Regions from separate parts of the Pantoea alhagi genome, predicted to be linked through region 2. Evidence: predicted binding sites of a transcription regulator. Region 2 holds the regulator's gene; each other region holds the start of a gene.
What was found. Region 2 encodes PhoB, which activates phosphate uptake and scavenging genes when phosphate is short. Its sites were predicted from a motif close to CTGTCATAAAACTGNCNNAT; they were not measured.

Region 1 (6,605 bases), 1.3 Mb from region 2:
TTGCGATTCCCCTTCCGAATTACCATAGCTAACGGTCATGACTGCACCATCTTTGGTGTTTAACGCCTGCGTCAATCCCGGCGCTTTAGTGCCGTTTTCAACAATCTGGCTGGAATGTGCATGATCGGCGGTGACGATCACCAGCGTATTGCCATCTTTACGCGCAAATTCCAACGCCTTCTGTACCGCTTCATCTAAATCTACCGTTTCCCCAATCTGTCCGCAGGGATTGGCAGCGTGATCCTGTTTATCGATCGACGCGCCCTCAACCTGCAGGAAGAAGCCCTGCTTGTTTTGACTGAGCAGGCTAATGGCTTTATCGGTCATCTGCGCCAGCGTTGGGGTGCTGGCTGAACGTTGGGTGTTGACTTCGCAGGTCACAGCGGGCTTGTCGATATTGCCATGATAGCTGGCTTTTGGCCCCTGCCAGCGCACCGGCATATTGCCTTCGCTAAACAGGCCCAGCAGCGGCTTCTGTTGATTGGCTACGGTTATCGCCTCTAAGCTTTGCAGATCGCTGACCAGTTGATAACCACGCGCTTCTGCCTGTTCGCGCAGCGTTTTCCCCTGATAGTCCCCCGCTTTGGCTACTTCGCTGAAAGTTTTCGCTCCGCCGCCCAGCGTGACATCAGCACGCGTAACTAACAACTGCTCGGCAATCGACCCTTTGCCACCCTTTTCCAGCGCATTGCTGGCGCAAAGCTCACTGGTTTTTTCCGGACCGTAGCACTTACGTGAGGTGACATGCGATATTTGCGCGGCGGGCGTGGCATCTTCCAGTTCAGCAGTAGATACGTTGCCGGTCGCTTTACCCGCTGCTTTGGCCAACTCCAGCAGCGTCGCCTGAGCGTTGCCGTTCACGTCAACGCCAAGCGCGCCATTATAAGTTTTCACTCCGGTTGACCAGGCGGTTGCCGAGGCGGCAGAATCAGTTACATAGTTGGGTTTATGCGTCTTTTTATCCAGCGAGTAGTGCGTATATTGTCCGGTGAGCGGTAACGCATCGATACCTTTGAAAAAGCCGCCTGCTCCCATGGCATAGTTGCGCGCCAGGGTAATTTCCGAATCACCCATACCATCTCCAATCAGCAAAATAACGTTTTTTGCCGGAGCGCTGCTTAACGATGCCTTTAGTGCGGCGGTTTGATCGCCAGTAAAACGGCGCGCGCCGCCGTGCTGAGTGATATCGCCGATCGCGGCGCGTGAGAGAGTGGCGATTTCAGCCACGGCATGACCGCTAACTAAAATTGCCAACAGGGAGAGCGCTATAAAGGGCTGCTTTTTCATTCGCTTAGTCCTTTGTAAATGTTTATCTGCCATTAGTGTAAAGAAGCGTAAAGGAAAGGGATGTATTTTTTCTTACAGGGTGTTGGCATTTTTATGACAATGGGTTTAACGCGCCTGAATTGTATAAGGCTTAACCGGCGCTAATAAAAGGGAAAAATAGTGCTTGACCCTTTTATAACAACTCCCTATAGTAGCGCCCCGTTGCCACCCAGAGCGGTGTCAGCAGACAATACGGTGAGGTGTCCGAGTGGCTGAAGGAGCACGCCTGGAAAGTGTGTATACGGCAACGTATCGGGGGTTCGAATCCCCCTCTCACCGCCATATTTAATGAAAGAGCCTGAGCGAAAGTTCAGGCTTTTTTGTACGCATAAAGCACCGCAGAGAGGGGTGATGAGAAGCCCCGCCGGGTTCGACAACCGGCAAAGCCGGTTGGACAGCCACAGGCTGCCCGCAGGGCGAGCGCTTCAGCGCGAGTCAATCCCCCTCTCACCGCCATATTTAATGAAAGAGCCTGAGCGAAAGTTCAGGCTTTTTTGTACGCATAAAGCACCGCAGAGAGGGGTGATGAGAAGCCCCGCCGGGTTCGACAACCGGCAAAGCCGGTTGGACAGCCACAGGCTGCCCGCAGGGCGAGCGCTTCAGCGCGAGTCAATCCCCCTCTCACCGCCATATTTAATGAAAGAGCCTGAGCGAAAGTTCAGGCTTTTTTATTTGCATTAAAGCCTGAGCGAAAGCTCAGGCTTTTTTGTATGCATAAAAAAGCCCGGACTTACGTCCGGGCTTGGGCTACAGCTACTCACTCAATCAACTATAAGCATGCAGCGCGCGCTGACAGAGCGCGGAACGCACACAATCCTCTTTCCCAAACCGCACTACGCTTACCATTTCATCTTCGACAAAACGGTCAAGCGCATCGGCCAGGCCCGATGTTACCCCGGCCGGCAGATCGCACTGGGTAATGTCGCCGTTGACAATAACCGTGACGTTCTCGCCCAGGCGGGTCAAAAACATTTTCATTTGGGCGGCGGTGACGTTTTGCGCCTCATCAAGGATGACCACCGCGTTTTCAAACGTACGTCCGCGCATATAGGCAAAGGGGGCGATCTCCACCTTACCAATTTCCGGACGCAGACAGTATTGCATAAAGGAAGAGCCGAGACGTTTAACCAGAACGTCATAGACCGGGCGAAAATAGGGAGCAAACTTCTCAGAGATATCACCAGGCAAAAAGCCCAGATCCTCGTCGGCCTGCAGCACCGGTCGGGTCACGATAATCCTGTCGACATCCTTGTTAATCAGGGCTTCTGCTGCTTTTGCAGCGCTGATCCAGGTTTTACCGCAACCCGCTTCGCCGGTTGCAAAGATCAGCTGCTTCGTCTCTATGGCGTTAAGATAGTGCGCCTGAGCCTCATTACGCGCTTCGATAGGTGAACGATCGCGTGAATCACACGCCATACCGATGGCGTCCAGGCCGCCCATGTGCACCAGCGAGGTGACCGATTCTTCTTCACGCTGCCGGTGGCTGCGTGAATCGCTACGAAGCACCCGACGTGCTTCACGACGCGCTTTGATCACTGCTTTCTGTCTTCCCATAGTGGCACCTTACAGTTGGTTTCATTTCCCGCACCGGAGCTGGTCTGGTGCGATTACGTGAACGCTTTAGAGGGTGGCTTCCTTCAGAGCCTTACGAGCCATTGAATGAGCGCATGCCGCTGACATACGCCGGAAATCATAAAAGGGACGAGTTAAGCCGAGAGGATTGATAAAAGAAGCAAATAGTCTGGAGAAAGAAAAACGCTCGCGAAAAGTCTTGCGATGTTTTTTATTTAAAACGGGCTGTCCATTACAGGACTTTTCCATTCGCATTCTCCATCGAGGAAGCTGAGCATTACAGACTACCGACCTGTATAAAGTGCAACAGATTCTTATAATTTTGCAATAGCAATTTTGATCAAATGAATAAAAAATAATCACCCGGCATCCATGAAAAAGTCACTCTCCTGATTTATGCTGATAATTCAGTAGGTTAAAAAACAAAAATAGCGGTGAGATAATTCAGAAATTTCATAACAGGAAAGAAAGCGGAATAGCAAAGAGAAAGATCGAGCAAAAAACCGTCTCCCGCCATTTATAACCTGGCGGGAAACCGTAAGTTAATCAGGCCTCCAGTAATGACTGAGCCAGATAATGTTGATTATTTATCACGCCCGGCAGCACAAAGAAATAGCCGCCCCCTGTGGGTTTAATATATTCCTCCAGCGCCTCGCCGTTGAGCCGTTGTTGCACGGCTAAAAATCCTTTTTCTAAATCGTGCTGGTAGCAGACAAACAGCAGCCCCATATCCAGCTGACCCGCAGACGTAATGCCGGCGGAATAGCTGTAGCCACGACGCAGCATCAGGCTGCTTTGCGTTTCCGGCGTACGTGGGTTGGCCAGACGAATATGCGCATCCAGCGGAATGATCTTCCCATGCGGATCTTGCGCGTAATCCGGCTCGTCATGTTCATGTTTCATCCCCAGCGGCGCGCCGCTAAGCTTTTCACGGCCAAAGATGGTCTGCTGTTCACCCAACGGCGTACGGTCCCAGAACTCGACGCGAAACTGAATAATGCGTACTGCCTGATAACTGCCGCCCACGGCCCAGGCGGGCTCCTGCTGATCCTGCGTCACCCACAGTATCGAATCCATCAAAGCCCGGTTTGCCGTGTCGGGATTGGCCGTACCATCTTTGAAGCCCAGCAGGTTAATGGGCGTTTCCCTGCCTTTACTGCGCGCCGCATGGTCCGGGATAAAGCCTTCGCGCCGCCAGCGTACCGCCAGCAAATCAGGCGTATGCTTAATGATATCGCGCAGCGCATGGATTACGGTATCGTTGGTGTTGGCGCAAATCTGCAGCAGCAGGTCGCCATGACAGCTTTCCGCATCCAGCGCGTCGTTAGGAAAACGCGTCATGGTTTGCAGCTTTGCAGGCTTCAGCGCCGTAAGACCGTAACGATCGTCAAATAGCGCCTCACCTACCGAGACGGTGATCGTCAGATTATCGGGCCAGATACGTTCGCCGAGGATGCCGGAATCAAGCGGCGGCAACCGGGGATTGGTGACCAGCGGTGCCGTGCCGCCCGTGGTCAGAAAAGCGATGCGTTCAGTGAGCAGTTTAAACAGCCGCACAAGGTCGTTTTTATCGCCTGCCAGCACATCAAAAGCCACCAGCATCATCGCGGCCTGCTGCGGCGTGGTGATCCCGGCCTGGTGCGGTCCGTAAAACGGCTGGCGCTCTTCCCGGAAATTGGGAGAAAGCGCCCCAGGCGAGAAGCTTTCCGCCGCCACAGCGCTTACCGGGCAACCGCTGCCAACCACAGCGGCGCCGCTCAGCAGACCAAGCCCTTTTAACAGGCGACGCCGTGAAGGCATCGCCGCGTCGGTCACTTTTTCCATCCGGCTTAATCCAGTCCCAGCGTGCCACGCAACAGAGCCAAATCTTCCGCCAGGACGGTAATCGGCCCTTTCAAGCGGTTGCGATCGGTTATGGTCAATTTTTCATATGAGGCGAAGCCATCCTGCGTACGATATTTGGTCAGGATGACATCGACTTTTTTGAAGTTGTTATCCACCTTGCTTAGCAGCTGCGGATTGGCTTTTTCCAGCTGCGGACGCAGCAGATTGACGATTTTCTGCGCGCCATCAACGTTGGCCTGGAAATCCCACAGATCGGTACGGCTGTAACGATCTTCTTCGCCGGAAATTTTGCTGGCGGCAACTTCTTCAATCAGGCCAGCTGCGCCGCCCACTACTTTGCCCGGCGGGAAAGCCAGCGCATTGATGCGTTTTTGCAGCTCCAGCGTGTCCTGATACAGACGATCGGCATAATCGTTCATGCCCTCGGTGCTGCGATCGCCAAACAGTGCTTTTTCCAGACGATGGAAACCGGTGAATTTAGGATCCGCTGCTTTTTGTTCATAGTCATCTTCACGCGCGTCAATGCTGCCGTCCAGGTCAGAGAAGAGCTCAGCGATCGGTTCGATACGCTCATAGTGCTGCCGGGTTGGCGCATAGAGCGACTGCGCTTTTTTCACATCACCCGCTTTAACCGCGTCGGTGAAAGCTTTAGTGCTGCTGACCAGCTGCGTCACTTCGCCAACAACCCAGCTTTTATAGTCGGTAATCGCTCCGCTTAGCTGCATCAGCTCAGCCTGTTTGCCGCTGCTCTGCTCAGTGCCGGTCGCCTTAACGATCAGTTTGCCTTTCGGGTTGCTGAGCAGGCCGCAGGTCATCTCATATTCGCCAGGCTCAAGATTGGCGGTGAGCTTTTGCGTAAAGCCCGGCGCGATATTTTCACGCTCTTCTACCACCATAACGCCCTTGAGGATCTCCCACTCCAGCCCTTTCTGGCTGTTGTTACGGATAATAAACTGGGTTTTGCCGGCATTAACGGTGAGTGCCATCGGTTCACATTGTTTATCGTTAACGCTGACATTTACCTGCGGCACATCAGCCGCACCGGACACAGCGGAATACGCCAGAAGAGAAGCCAGTAAGGCTTTACGGCGAGAAATCATAGTCATCAATATAGTCCCTGTTAAAGTCACAAACAGGCGCGAAAAACGCGCCATTAGTTTTAGCTTGTTGAACGTGCCGCTGCGGCACCCGGCCGGGCAGGCATAAAAAAGAACAGTAGCGCCGGGATCAGATAGATAAACCAGACTGCGACTTCGCTAACGGTAGGCGTCTCCTGGTATCCCAGCAGGCTTTCCAGCAGCGTCCCGAACAGGGTGTGTGTGGAGAGCGCGTTACTGAGGTCAAAGGCGATGATTTGGTAGTGATTCCACAGCCCCGCTTCATGGAAGGCGCGGATCGCCCCGGCAGCCAGGCCGGCGGCAACAAAAATGATAAACAGGCTGCTCCATTTGAAAAATTTCGCCAGGTTGAGTTTGACGCCGCCCCAGTAGATTAGCGCGCCGATAGCCGCAGCCGTGATCAGCCCGAGCACAGCGCCAACGGGCGGCGCCATACCGACATCCTGGGTAAAAGCGGCCAGCAGAAAGAAGACCGATTCCAGCCCTTCGCGTGCCACGGCAAGAAACACCATCAGCACCAGCGCCCAGCCATTGTGGCTGCCTTTTTGCAGCGCCTGGTCGACGGCATCTTCCAGCCGCGCTTTGACGTTGCGCGAAACGTTGCGCATCCAGAAAACCATCCAGGTAAGAATCGCTACCGCTATCACCGCCACAATACCTTCAAACAGCTCCTGTTCCTTTTGCGGGAACTCACCGGTTGTGGCGTTGATGAACACGCCAAGCGCCAGACAGAGCGCGGCCGCA
Region 2 (6,605 bases):
CGAAGCTGGCCCTGTTGACGAACCGTGTCATGCAATAGCTGCTGCTGCGTGGCCAGCACGGCTTCCAGCTCCGGCAGCGTGAGGTTCACATCATCAGGACGTTCAAGCTCATGCTGCGCCAGGCTTTGTTCAGCGCGTATCGCCAGCGTCGTGGCCTGCTGACGCTGCACCTCCAGCTGCTGACAGCGCTCACGCAGCGCCTGCGTCTCCTGCTCATCCAGCAGTGCGGCGCGGAAAGCCGCTTCATCGCTAAAGTGGCTCGTTTCCAGCGCCTGGTTAAACTGCATTAACTGCTCGTCGTAACGTTTCTGTGTGGCCTGGAGCTGTTGCATCAGAGAATTATGCTGTCCGGTCAGATTATTTAACTGGTTCTGACTTTGCTGCCAGCGCTGTTGCTGTTCACGCGCCTGATTTTCCGCCTGCAACAGACGTTGCTGCCACTGCTGACGAACTTCGGCAATCGTGCTGTCACCCAACAGGCCGTGGCGTTGCTGACGCAGCGCCTCCAGCTGTTGCTGCTGTGACTGCATCAGGGTTTCTGCGCGTTGTTTTTGCTGCACCAGTTGGATCAGTTCTTCATTGATCGCATTCAGCGCCGTATCGCAGGCGGCGAGGCGCATTGCGATATCTGTAAGCACTTGCTCGCTTTTCTGCCAGCGCCGCCATTCGTTCTGACGCGCTTCCAGCCACGCCTGCTCGGCCTGCGGCTCCGGCGGTGTAAGCTGATGCTGTGCCAGTTCCTGTGCCAGCGTTTCTGTGAACTGTTGCCGCTGCGCCGCCAGTTGTTGACACTGCTGTTCCGCATCCTGCCGCTGCTGCTGGCTGTAGCGCAGCTGTTGTTCCGCCAGCTGGCGCGCCTGTTGCTGTTGTTGCCAGCGTTGCTGACAGGCCGCCAGCGCCTCTTTTGCCTGCTGCACGCTGCGGGCAGCCTGTTCCAGCCGCTGAAGCTGCTGCTGTAGCCGCTGTTCCTGCTGCTCCTGCTGGCCGATCCAGGCGCTGAGGGCCGCTTCATCCTCCAGCGTCAGCGCCAGGTTCGCCGCTGCCAGCAGCGTTTGCCATTCATCCTGCTGGCGCAACAGCTCGCCATGAAGCGTCTGCTGCTGCTGGCTTAGCCGCGCCTGCTGGCTTTGTAACGCCTTTAGCTGTTCGCTACAGGTGACGCCGGCTATTTTTAACTGCTCTTCCTGCTGGCGTATCTCTTCAAGGCGCTGCTGATTTTCCGTTAAGGTCAGCGTCTGGTAGCGTTCCACCGCCGGATGCTCGGTGGATCCGCATAATGCGCAAGGCTCACCGGCGACTAAGCGCGCGCGTTCCTGCTCAAGACTAACAATGCGGCGTTCCAGCTCCAGACGCTTTTCCAGATCGACGCGATGCTGATGCTTCTCTTTCCACGCCTGACGCTGCTCTGTAAGCTGCTGCGTTTGTAGCAGGATCTGCGCATCCAGCGCCTGCAGCTCCTGCTGTTGCTGGGCGTAACGCTGGCTCAGCGGGCGCAGCGTAGAGGAGACGATAGCCAGCTGCTGCCGCAGCGGTCGCTGCTGCTGTAGCTGCTCCAGCTGGTGACGCAGCGTGCTTTCCGGCTGTTGCTGAAGTGCAGTAAGTGCTTGCTCTGCCTGCTGTACCTGCTGGCGCGCCAGCTCCAGTTCGCTTTCCAGCGGAGCGGCCTGAGCCATCAGTTGCGCAAGCTGCTGTTGCTGTTCGTCGCACTGTTGCTGATGCTGGCGCTGCCGGGTCTGCAATATGCTCAGGTTTTCCTGAAGCTGTTGCTGCTGCTGAAAACGCGCACGCCAGCCGCCCAGCAGATCGCCCCAGTTCACAACCTGAGCATGATCGCTGCGCCACTGTTGCTCTTGCTGCTGTTGCGTATGCAGCGTCTGATGTTCACTGCTCAACTGCTGCTGACGCTGTTGGCGCTGCTGTAGCGCCTGTTGGTTTTCCTGCAGCGTTTGCTGCTGAAGGCCAAGCTGCTGCGTCAGCTTATCAATTTGATGGTCAAGCGGGATCACCTGTTCGTTGATCAGACATTCCTGCTGTCGCCATTGCGTATTCAGCTGCTGCTGTGCCTGTTCAGCCTGTTGCTGTTTGTTCTGTAAAGTTTGTAACTGCTCACTGGCCTGCTGAATTGAAGCGGAGAGCTGCTGTGCCTGCTGGTTAAGCTGTGCCAGATCCTGCTGTAGCTGCTGACGCTGCTGCCAGAGCGGACGCAGTTTTTCCGCCGGTTCCGATCGCGCCAGTTTCTGACGTTCCGCCTCGGCGCATTGCCAGTTATTTTCCGCCTGCTGCTGCGCGTTGCGCGCCTGGTTTTTTTCCTGCTCCAGACGTTGCTGCTGACTCAGCCACTGCTGCTGCTGTCGTAGCGTGTTAAGCTGAAGATGCAGTTGGTTTTCCTGCTGCGCCAGCGCCGCTATTTCACTTTCCAGCGCTATCCGCGTCGCTTCATCCAGCAGCGCCATACCAGCGGCGCGTGCCCGAAGCTGATCCAGCTCCACGCGCGCCTGTTTATGTTGCTCATAAATACGCGATGAGAGCTGACCGTAAATCTCAGTGCCGGTCAGCTCTTCCAGCAGCTCGGCACGATCGTTGGCGTCAGCGTTCAGGAAGGCGGCAAATTGTCCCTGCGACAGCATCATCGATTTGGTAAAGCGGGCAAAATCGAGACCGGTTAACTGAGCGATCATCTCCAGCTTATCTTTCACCTTATCAGCGACGATGACGTTATCCGCACAGCGCGCCAGCTCCACGCGCGGCGCCTGCAGATTGCCGTCTACCGCGCCGCGCGCCCGGTTCTGGCTCCAGAAGGCGCGCCAGGCTTCACCTTTCACCTCAAATTCCACTTCGGCGAGGCATTCGGCGGTATCGCGGCTGATCAGCTCATTTTGCGTTTGGGATATTTTCCCCAGACGCGACGTTTCGTGATAAAGCGCCAGGCAAATCGCATCAAGCAGGGTGGTTTTACCGGCACCGGTTGGGCCGGTGATGGCGAAAAGTCCGCTGCTGGCAAAAGGCTCGCGGGTGAAATCAATTTTCCATTCGCCTTTGAGCGAGTTGATGTTTTTAAAACGCAGGGACAAAATTTTCATGGCTGGCTCTCCTCGCCCTGATAAAGCGCATCCAGCGTGCCGCTAAATAACTGACGTACGCGCGTGCGCCGCGCCTCATCCATGTCTTCTTCCTGTTCCAGGCGTCGTTCAAAAACTTCCTCTACCTTTAGCTCGTTCAGCGTCTCATTTTGCAGGCGTGCAAGCGCTCGCTCACGCTGTTCACGGCTGCGGCGCATCAGCAGCACCTCCACCGGTAAACCTTCAGTTAGCGTCTGGATATGCTGCTGCATGTTATGCAGATATTCCTGAGTAGTGATTTCAATATCCAGCCACACCGGACGTGATGGAGAGGCACTGGCAAACGGTTTTAGCTGCTGCTCGATCTCCGCCAGCGTGCCCTTGATGGTTTGCATTGGCTGAAAGCCAGGCACCGGCAGCGGCTCAACGCTGGCCAGTTTGCCGTCGGCAAAACTCACCAAAAATACGCTTTTCTCGCTGCCCAGCTCATCGAAGCTGAGCGGCAGCGGGGAGCCGCTGTAGCGAATATGTTCGCTGCCGGCGATGCGTTGTGGGCGATGAATATGACCGAGCGCAATATAGTCAGCGGCGGGAAACGCCTGCGCCGGAAACGCATCCAGCGTGCCGATATAGATATCGCGCACCGCTTCGCTTTTGCTGACGCCAACAGTGGTCAGATGGCCGGTAGCGATTACCGGCAGCGATTTTTCCGCCTGCTGGCTAAGCTGACGAGCATGCTGGTAGCTGCGCTGATAGTGCTGCGTAATGGCGTTCAGCAGGCTGATCTGCTTTTGTTCGCCGGACTGACCCGCCTGGCTGCGCATAATGTCACGTGGTCGCAGGAAAGGAATGGCGCACAGCACCGCGCCCGGTTTGCCCTGGCGCGTGGTTAAGGTCAAAACCTGCTCTTCGGGATCGCTGCTGGCAGCGGCAATCACGCGCGTGTTCAAACAGGCCAGCAGTTCGCGTGATTCGTTGAGCGTGGCGACGGAATCGTGGTTGCCGCCCAGCACAATCAACTGGCAGCCGGTGCGATGCAGATCCACCACGAAACGGTTATAAAGTTCACGTGCATAGCTGGGCGGCGATCCGGTATCAAAAATATCGCCAGCGACAATCACCGCATCGACCTGATGCTCTTCAACACGCTCGATCAGCCAGTGAAAAAAGGCCTGATGCTCAGCGGCACGGCTGCGGGTATAGAAAAACTGACCGAGATGCCAGTCTGAAGTGTGAATAATGCGCATAAAACTCCCAGCTAATAGCAGAACGCCGGGGCGATTATAACCAGAGCTAAGCCGCAGCAGGGAACTGGATTGATCATTACCTGCATCTGGGTTTCAAAAATTGGTTATTGATTGCTTCACAAAAGCGTTACGAAAGCGCCATTGGGGCCGTGCATTTTTCATAAATCTGTCATAAAACTGACGCATAATGACGCCGCAAATCCCCGTGACCAAGAGTCACATTCGCAGGAGCAATAATGGCTAAGCGCATTCTGGTTGTCGAAGATGAAGCCCCCATCAGGGAAATGTTGTGTTTCGTGCTGGAGCAAAATGATTATCAGCCCATTGAGGCGGATGATTATGACAGCGCTGTCAACCTGTTAATCGAGCCATGGCCCGATCTGATCCTGCTGGACTGGATGCTACCCGGCGGCAGCGGCATTCAGTTTATTAAGCATCTCAAGCGCGAAGCGATGACGCGCGATATCCCGGTCATGATGCTTACTGCGCGCGGCGAAGAAGAAGATCGCGTGCGCGGCCTGGAAGTGGGTGCCGATGATTACATCACTAAACCGTTCTCGCCCAAAGAGCTGGTGGCGCGCATCAAGGCGGTAATGCGCCGCATTTCGCCGATGGCGGTTGAGGATGTGATCGAAATTCAGGGGCTGAGCCTGGATCCTTCTTCGCACCGCGTGATGTCAGATACCACGCCGCTGGAGATGGGCCCGACAGAATATAAACTGCTGCACTTTTTTATGACGCACCCGGAACGTGTCTACAGCCGTGAACAGTTGCTGAACAATGTCTGGGGCACCAATGTTTACGTTGAGGATCGTACGGTTGACGTGCATATTCGACGGCTGCGCAAGGCGCTGGAGCTGACCGGCCACGATCGCATGGTGCAAACCGTACGTGGAACGGGTTATCGTTTCTCCGCTCGTTACTGATCGGAGTCTGCCTCGTGCTGGAACGCCTCTCCTGGAAGAGATTATTACTGGAACTGGTGCTGGTCTGTTTGCCCGCGCTGTTGGCTGGACTGATTATCGGCTGGTTGCCGTGGTTCCTGCTGTGCGCCGTACTGCTGTTGTTGGGCTGGCACTTCTGGAATTTGCTGCGTCTTTCACACTGGCTGTGGACCGATCGCTCTATGACGCCGCCTGGCGGTCAGTGGAGCTGGGAGCCGCTGTTTTACGGGCTTTATCAGATGCAGCTACGCAACCGCCGCCGCCGCCGCGAATTGGGAAACCTGATTAAGCGGTTTCGCAGCGGGGCGGAATCCCTGCCCGATGCGGTGGTGCTGACCACCGATGAGGGCACTATTTTCTGGTGCAACGGTCTGGCGCAGCAGCATCTGGGGCTGCGCTGGCCGGAAGATAACGGCCAGAATATCCTTAATCTGCTGCGCTATCCTGAGTTTTCTCGCTATCTGCGTCAGCAGGATTTTGTTCGTCCGCTAACGCTGGTGATGAATAATCAGCTGCATATGGAATTTCGCGTAATGCCCTATAGCGAAGGACAGTGGCTACTGGTGGCGCGCGATGTTACGCAGATGCATCAGCTGGAGGGCGCGCGTCGTAACTTCTTTGCTAACGTCAGTCATGAACTGCGCACGCCGCTTACGGTGCTGCAGGGCTATCTGGAAATGATGGGCGATGCGGTGCTGGAGGGAAAATCCCGCGAAAAGGCGCTGCAAACCATGCAGGAGCAGACGCGCCGGATGGATGGTCTGGTTAAACAGCTGCTGACGCTTTCGCGCATTGAGGCTGCGCCCGCTATCGATCTGGCGGAGAAGGTGGATGTGCCGATGATGCTGCGCCTGCTGCAGCGAGAAGCGGAAACCCTGAGTAATGGCCGGCATCATATTGAGTTTCATGCCGATGCGCAGCTGAAAGTGTTCGGTAACGAAGAGCAACTCCGCAGCGCCATCTCTAACCTGGTCTATAACGCGGTCAACCATACGCCGGAAGGCACACATATCGAGGTAAGCTGGCAATTCTGCAAACAGGGCGCGCTGTTTACAGTGAAAGATAACGGGCCGGGCATTGCCCAGGAGCATCTGCCGCGTCTGACCGAGCGGTTTTATCGGGTGGATAAGGCGCGATCGCGGGCCACCGGCGGCAGTGGGCTGGGGCTGGCGATTGTTAAACATGCCCTGAGTCATCACGGCGCTCGTCTCACCATTACCAGCCAGCCGCATAAAGGGACCTGTTTTAGTTTTATCCTGCCGACAAGGTTGATTGTCAGCCAGCATCTGCCGGACAATGCGGCGCGTAAAATCTGACGGATGCAAAGTATGAAAATCATCATGGTGCTGCTGCTG
Region 3 (6,605 bases), 1.2 Mb from region 2:
CTCTTAACGCCGCGTCGTTATCACAACACGGTAATTAATGTTTTGATTTGGCAAAAATCACGCGCGCCAGGATATTCAGCAGCAGAACGCACAGCGTGATCAGCAGAACGCCAGCCCAGGCCAGGCTTTGCCACTCGGCAAACGGACTCATGGCGAACTTAAAGATGGTAACCGGCAGGTTGGCCAGCGGCTGCATCATGTCGGTGCTCCAGAACTGGTTCGACAATGAAGTAAACAGCAGCGGGGCGGTCTCCCCGGCAATACGTGCAATGGCCAGCAGCACACCGGTAATGATGCCGGAAACTGAAGCCTTCAGCGTAATGGCGGAAATCATCTTCCATTTTGGCGTACCCAGCGCATATGCCGCTTCACGCAGGCTATCCGGCACCAGTTTCATCATGTTTTCCGTTGTGCGGATAACAATCGGAATTTGCAGCAGCGCCAGCGCTATCACCCCAGCCCAGCCGGAGAAATGCTGCATCTGCGCCACCACGATGGTGTAAACAAACAGGCCAACCACAATAGATGGGGCTGACAGCAAAATATCATTAATAAAGCGGATCACTTCCGCCAGCCAGGATTTACGGCCATATTCCGCCAGGTAAATCCCCGCCATAATGCCCAAAGGCGTGCCAAACAGGGTCGCCCACAGGATCAACAGGCCACTACCGGCGATGGCGTTAGCCAGCCCGCCGCCTGCCGTATTGGGCGGCGGCGTCATTTCAGTAAACAGCGCCAGCGAAAAGCCATCGACGCCGCGCGTAATGGTGGTGAAGAGGATCCACACCAGCCAGAACAAGCCAAACGCCATGGTTAATAATGACAGCATCAGAGCAATTTTATTCCGCAGGCTCCGGCGCGCCTGCATTTTGCGGCGTGAAGCCGCCAGCTCTGTTCGGGCGTGCATATCCATTGTCGTCATGAACGCGCCCCTTCATTTTTCGTCAGCCGTAAAATCATCAGTTTTGAAATAGCCAGTACGATAAAGGTAATCACAAACAGGATCAGGCCCAGTTCCATCAGAGCCGCGACGTGCACACCTGATTCCGCTTCTGCAAACTCATTAGCCAGCGCTGACGTGATACTGTTGCCCGGCATATAGAGCGATACGCTGTCAAGCTGGTAGGTATTACCGATAATAAAGGTCACCGCCATGGTTTCCCCCAGCGCACGTCCCAGCCCCAACATAATCCCGCCAATCACCCCGTTTTTGGTAAACGGCAGCACGATACGCCAGATCACTTCCCAGGTTGTACAACCAATGCCGTAGGCTGACTCTTTCATCAAAACCGGCGTCTGCTCAAAGACATCACGCATTACTGAAGCGATATAAGGAATGATCATGATGGCAAGGATCACGCCAGCGGCCAGAATACCGATGCCAAAAGCTGGTCCTTCGAACAGCGCGCCAACAAACGGAATAGTGGAAAGGACGTTGCCAACTGGCGTCTGGAAGTATTCAGCAAACAGCGGCGCGAATACAAACAATCCCCACATGCCGTAAACGATACTGGGGATCGCAGCCAGCAGTTCAATGGCGACGCCCAGCGGACGACGCAGCCAGCCGGGCGCCAGCTCGGTCAAAAACAGCGCAATGCCGAAGCTCACCGGCACCGCGATCAGCAGCGCAATCAGTGAGGTGACAACAGTGCCATAAATCGGCACCAGTGCGCCAAAATTCTCTGCAGGGGCATCCCACTCTTTATTCCACAGGAAAGAGAAACCAAATTTCTCAATGCTGGGCCAGGAAGAGATAATCAGGGAGATAATGATGCCGCCCAATAACAAAAGCACAACCAGCGCTGCCAGCTTTACCAGCGCGCCGAACAGAATGTCGCCTTGTTTTCCTGGGGCCTTGAATGACGGCCTGGATTCAGCCATAGATTTCTCGACAGATAAAATTCACAGGGGCGGCATTCAGCCGCCCGGATACTGCAGGTCGGCTTTCAGCCGACCCCTGCGACAGTGCAGAGCACTGTTGAAACGTGTTACTGGTACAGCGCTTTGCCAGAACTATCTTTGATTTCTGCTTTCCAGGCGGCGCGGATTTGCTCGACCACCGAGTCAGGCAGCGTTGCGTAATCCAGGCTGTTTGCTGTTTTATCGCCGTCTTTATAAGCCCAGTCGAAGAATTTCAGCACTTCAGCGCCTTTTTCCGCATTAGCCTGATTTTTATACATCAGAATGAATGTTGTAGAAGTAATAGGCCAGGCGTCTTTACCTTTCTGGAAAGTCAGATCCTGAGCGAAGGTTTTGCTCCAGTCAGCCCCTTTAGCGGCATTACTGAAACTCTCTTCGGTCGGGCTAACTGGCTGACCATCGGCATCTATCAGCTTAGTGTAGGCCAGCTTGTTCTGTTTGGCATAGGCGTACTCAACGTAGCCAATAGAGCCTGGCAGACGCTGAACAAATGCCGCGATGCCATCGTTGCCCTTACCGCCAAGACCCGTTGGCCAGTTAACGGTGTTGCCTTTACCTACCTTCTCACTCCACTCCTGATTTACTTTAGCGAGGTAGCTGGTGAATACGAAGGTCGTACCGGAGCCGTCAGCGCGACGTACCACGGCGATATTGGTTTCTGGCAGTTTCACGCCCGGGTTCAGCTTAGCAATTGCCGGATCGTTCCATTTTTTGATTTTGCCGAGGTAAATATCACCCACGGTCTGACCATCCAGCGTCAGCTGACCAGACTGGATACCCGGCAGGTTTACCGCCAGTACCACGCCGCCAATCACGGTAGGAAACTGAAACAGGCCATGTTTTTGCAGATCTTCATCTTTCATTGGCGCATCGGACGCACCAAAATCAACTGTTTTCGCGATTATCTGTTTAACGCCGCCAGAGGAGCCAATGCCCTGATAGTTAATTTTACTGCCGGTCGCTTGTTGATAATCCGCTGCCCACTTGGCATAAACCGGAGCCGGAAAGGTACCGCCTGCGCCAGTAAGATCGGTCGCTGCAAAAGCAGAAACCGCGCTCAGCGAGAGGGTGGCGGCAACAAGTTTGGCTACGGTGCTACGCATCAGTGTCATATTCCCTCCAGGGGAGTAAAGGTCAGGGTGTATGCCGTTGTAGTAAGGATTAGTATTGCTGCAGGAGGGAAAATAGGACAGTTTAGTGACAGCGAGATGTACGTAATATGACAGTTTTGTGACGAAGGCAAAACGTACAGCGTGGATTTGTTCACAACTTTGCTCAGGGCGGCGAAATAAAACAGGCAGACAAGCAAAATAACGAAGCGGATGCCGATCGGGCGGATGAAAATCGATCAGATAAAAAAGCAAGCTTTAACAATCACCGAAAAATGTACGGCAGGAAATAGTTGCCATTCATTTATCAATTTCTGAAAACAAAAAAACCCGCTCAGGGCGGGTTTTTATCACTAACGCTTAACTGCTCAGGCTGTTGCCGTCATCGCTATCGTAAGCGTTAGCGAGGTCATCTACGCTTACAGCGCGACAACGTTGGTCGCTGATGGGCCTTTAGCGCCGTTCTCGATAGAGAACTCTACTTTCTGGCCTTCATCTAAGGTTTTGAAATCGTTGCTCTGGATAGCAGAGAAATGTACGAATACATCTTTGCTGCCGTCCTGAGGAGTGATAAAGCCAAAACCTTTCTCAGCGTTGAACCATTTTACTAAACCAGTCATTTTATTAGACATTGATATTTCCTTGCTTGTTTTTTGAGCCACTCTTGGTGACGAATATGGTCTGCTTTGCAGATTTTTACTTATGGGGCACTTAGGAGGAGCTCACGAGGAAGGATATCAATAGATAGCGCTTGAACTGAGGACTGCTTTACTAAAACTGCTTACATAAGGTCTGTGTTTCAAACCGATGACGCTATACTAGCCTGGGTCCGATCCACATTGCAAGCTTTAACTTCACTAATATTAAACCGGTGCCGGGTAACGGCATTCTCACTCCGCTATCGCTCAAAAATAAAAGAGTGGCTTAACAAAAGTAAAAACCTTTAGCCGCAGCCGTTTATCTCTTTCCTTGCCCCAGCCGTGATTGATGTTGCGCCTGTAAAACGATGCGCGCTGAACGCGGCGGCACTGAATGCTCATCCGCTAGACAACCTGATTCTTTAAAGGCATGGTTCCTTTCATAAACGCCGATCGTTGCGCGTCGGTACATCCAGGAAAGAAAAAATGATCTCAGAACCAGGTACCCCTACGCTGGATCAGCTGCGGGTTTTTCTTACGGTAGTCGAAACGGGCAGCTTTGCTGGCGCGGCCCGCAAGCTGTATCGCGCCACATCCGTAGTGAGTTATTCAATCGCTAATCTGGAAATGCAGCTGGGCGTTACTCTTTTCGATCGCAAAAGTACTCGTAAACCACAGCTGACTGAGGCGGGTCATGCGGTACTGGCTGAAGCCAGAACAATCTATAACGGAGTCGACGGGCTACGCGCCAAAGTTCGCGGCCTGTTGCAAGGTTTGGAAGCTGAGGTTCATCTGGTATTAGATGTAATGTTGCCTGGCGAACGGGTGGTGGATGCGCTTAAGGCTTTCCGCGAGCGCTTCCCAACTGTCTCTTTGCATTTGCAAATTGAAGCGCTGGGCGGGGTAATGCAGCGGGTTCTTGAACGCAGCGCAACGCTGGGGGTTAGCGGCCAGCTCGCTATGCGCGTTGATGGCCTTGAGCGTATCAGCGCCGGCAAGGTGACGTTGATCCCGGTGGCGGCGCCCACTCATCCACTGGCGGCAAAACATCCGCAGAGGCCTGGCGCAGGCCGGGAGCATGTGCAACTGGTTCTGACAGATCGATCCACGCTCACTCAGGGCCAGGAATTCGCGGTAGTAGGTACACATACCTGGCGGCTGGCGGATTTAGGTGCCAAACATATTCTTCTGCGTGAAGGTATCGGCTGGGGCAATATGCCTGAACCCATGGTGCGTGACGATCTGGCCAGCGGCCGCCTGGTTCCGCTGACGCTTCCTGACTGCCCGGGCGGCGATTACGGATTTGATGTCATTTACCGTAACGACTCGCCGCCAGGCCCGGCGGCAACCTGGCTGGTCTCCCGCTTCTGCGAACAGGTCGCGGAATGACCATGCTATTCACAGGCTGGCATCAAGCACCCGTTTGCCGCGGGTATGACCATCCATAACCCGACTCAATGCAACCCTGGCCTGGCTTAAAGGCACGACCTCAACGTCAATGGTCAATGCACCGTTAGCAAACAGGGCAGCAATCTGCGCCAGTTGGCTTCCGTCCGAACGCGTGGCGAAGTGTTTGCCCACTACGCCCGCCGCTTCCGCTATCGCCTGATCCGGTGGGGTGACGGTTGAGACCAACACGCCGCCCGCTTTAATTAATGACCATGAGCGAGTCTGCGTCTCGCCCCCCACCAGATCCAGTACAACATCGACCTTCTCACTCACTTTTTCGAAAGAGGCGTGGGTATAGTCAATAACCTGTTCAGCCCCAAGCGCTTTAAGGTAATTTTCATTCTGTGCCGATGCGGTAGCGATCACCCTGACACCAGCAATGCGTGCCATCTGCACTGCCATGCTTCCCACGCCACCAGCGGCACCATGGATAAGTAATGTCTGACCAGGCTTAATTTTTGCGTGCTCATGCAGCGCCTGCCAGGCCGTCAGGGCTGCGGCCGGTACACCGCTGGCCTGTAGCGCAGACAAACGTACCGGTCGATGCGCTAATCGATCGGCCATCGCGAGAGCCTGAGTGGCATAGCCGCCTGTGATACCGATAAACCCAAAGACCTCATCACCTGCCTTAAATTGCTGCACTGCTTCACCGGTTGCGATAACGCGTCCGGCAACTTCTACGCCAGGCGTGTAGGGTGGCTCAAGCGGAACAAAGGCTTTCATGGCACCAGAGAGAAGCTTCCCGTCAATGGGATTAACGCCGCTGCCCGCTACCTCAATCAGAACCTCATTCTGGCCCGGAACCAGCGCCGGAAGCTCCTGTAAAAAAAGCTCATCGGTTTTACCGTAATGCATTGCGCGTATCGCTTTCATGATGTTCTGCCTTGTCGTGAGTCACAGACTTACCCCTTTGGTAAGCCGCGGTAAGATCATCATGCGCGCAATCTGCTTAACTAAAAACCCACCTAATTTCGATGATTAGGTTCTACAAAATAGAACAATGAAAGATCAGAGCGTAGCGAAACGCAGTAAGTTATCCGGGTATAGTGAGCCATTACTTGCTGGTCAGAGAAGAACACAGGTTCTTTAACGGAGAAGCATTATGTTTCCTGAGCGCTACCTTAAACAAACAGCGATGCATGCCAGGCAAGGCGACTTTCTTCTGCGCCAGGGGGAGCAGCAGGAAAATATTTTTTTTCTGCAACAAGGGATCGTTCGCGCGGTGCATGTCTTGTCAGATGGCACCGAACGGGTAAAAGAGTTTTATTTTGCCGGGGAGTCCTGTTTTCTCTACCTTAGCTGGCTGGCCAGAGTGCCATCCCGCTACAGCTTGCAGGCGATCGCGCCCTGTTCGTACCAGCGACTGCCGCTGGCTTATCTTGATACGTCGGAAGGCGCAGAGCTGGCTGATGCTCTGTTGCGCCAGCAGCTTATTTATAAAGAGCGTAAAGAGGAAATGATGCTTTTGCATGCGCCGGAAAAACGCTAC

Region 1: the regulator PhoB is predicted to act here: its motif matches at 1,368-1,387, upstream of phoA (alkaline phosphatase).
Region 3: the regulator PhoB is predicted to act here: its motif matches at 3,138-3,157, upstream of pstS (phosphate ABC transporter substrate-binding protein PstS).

What each region holds. Positions count from the first base shown of each region.
Region 1 is NZ_CP019706.1:3,330,754-3,337,358, reverse strand. It holds gene phoA (alkaline phosphatase) at 1-1,287, opposite strand, end outside; tRNA gene B1H58_RS15745 (tRNA-Ser) at 1,521-1,608, shown strand; gene phoH (phosphate starvation-inducible protein PhoH) at 2,092-2,880, opposite strand; gene B1H58_RS20705 (hypothetical protein) at 2,947-3,147, opposite strand; gene efeB (iron uptake transporter deferrochelatase/peroxidase subunit) at 3,445-4,722, opposite strand; gene efeO (iron uptake system protein EfeO) at 4,728-5,849, opposite strand; gene efeU (iron uptake transporter permease EfeU) at 5,903-6,605, opposite strand, start outside.
Region 2 is NZ_CP019706.1:424,598-431,202, reverse strand. It holds gene B1H58_RS02055 (AAA family ATPase) at 1-3,080, opposite strand, end outside; gene sbcD (exonuclease subunit SbcD) at 3,077-4,306, opposite strand; gene phoB (phosphate response regulator transcription factor PhoB) at 4,543-5,232, shown strand; gene phoR (phosphate regulon sensor histidine kinase PhoR) at 5,247-6,566, shown strand; gene B1H58_RS02035 (PstS family phosphate ABC transporter substrate-binding protein) at 6,579-6,605, shown strand, end outside.
Region 3 is NZ_CP019706.1:1,612,297-1,618,901, forward strand. It holds gene pstA (phosphate ABC transporter permease PstA) at 35-922, opposite strand; gene pstC (phosphate ABC transporter permease PstC) at 919-1,881, opposite strand; gene pstS (phosphate ABC transporter substrate-binding protein PstS) at 1,989-3,032, opposite strand; gene cspG (cold shock protein CspG) at 3,449-3,661, opposite strand; gene B1H58_RS07560 (LysR family transcriptional regulator) at 4,154-5,056, shown strand; gene B1H58_RS07565 (NADP-dependent oxidoreductase) at 5,066-5,989, opposite strand; gene B1H58_RS07570 (Crp/Fnr family transcriptional regulator) at 6,219-6,605, shown strand, end outside.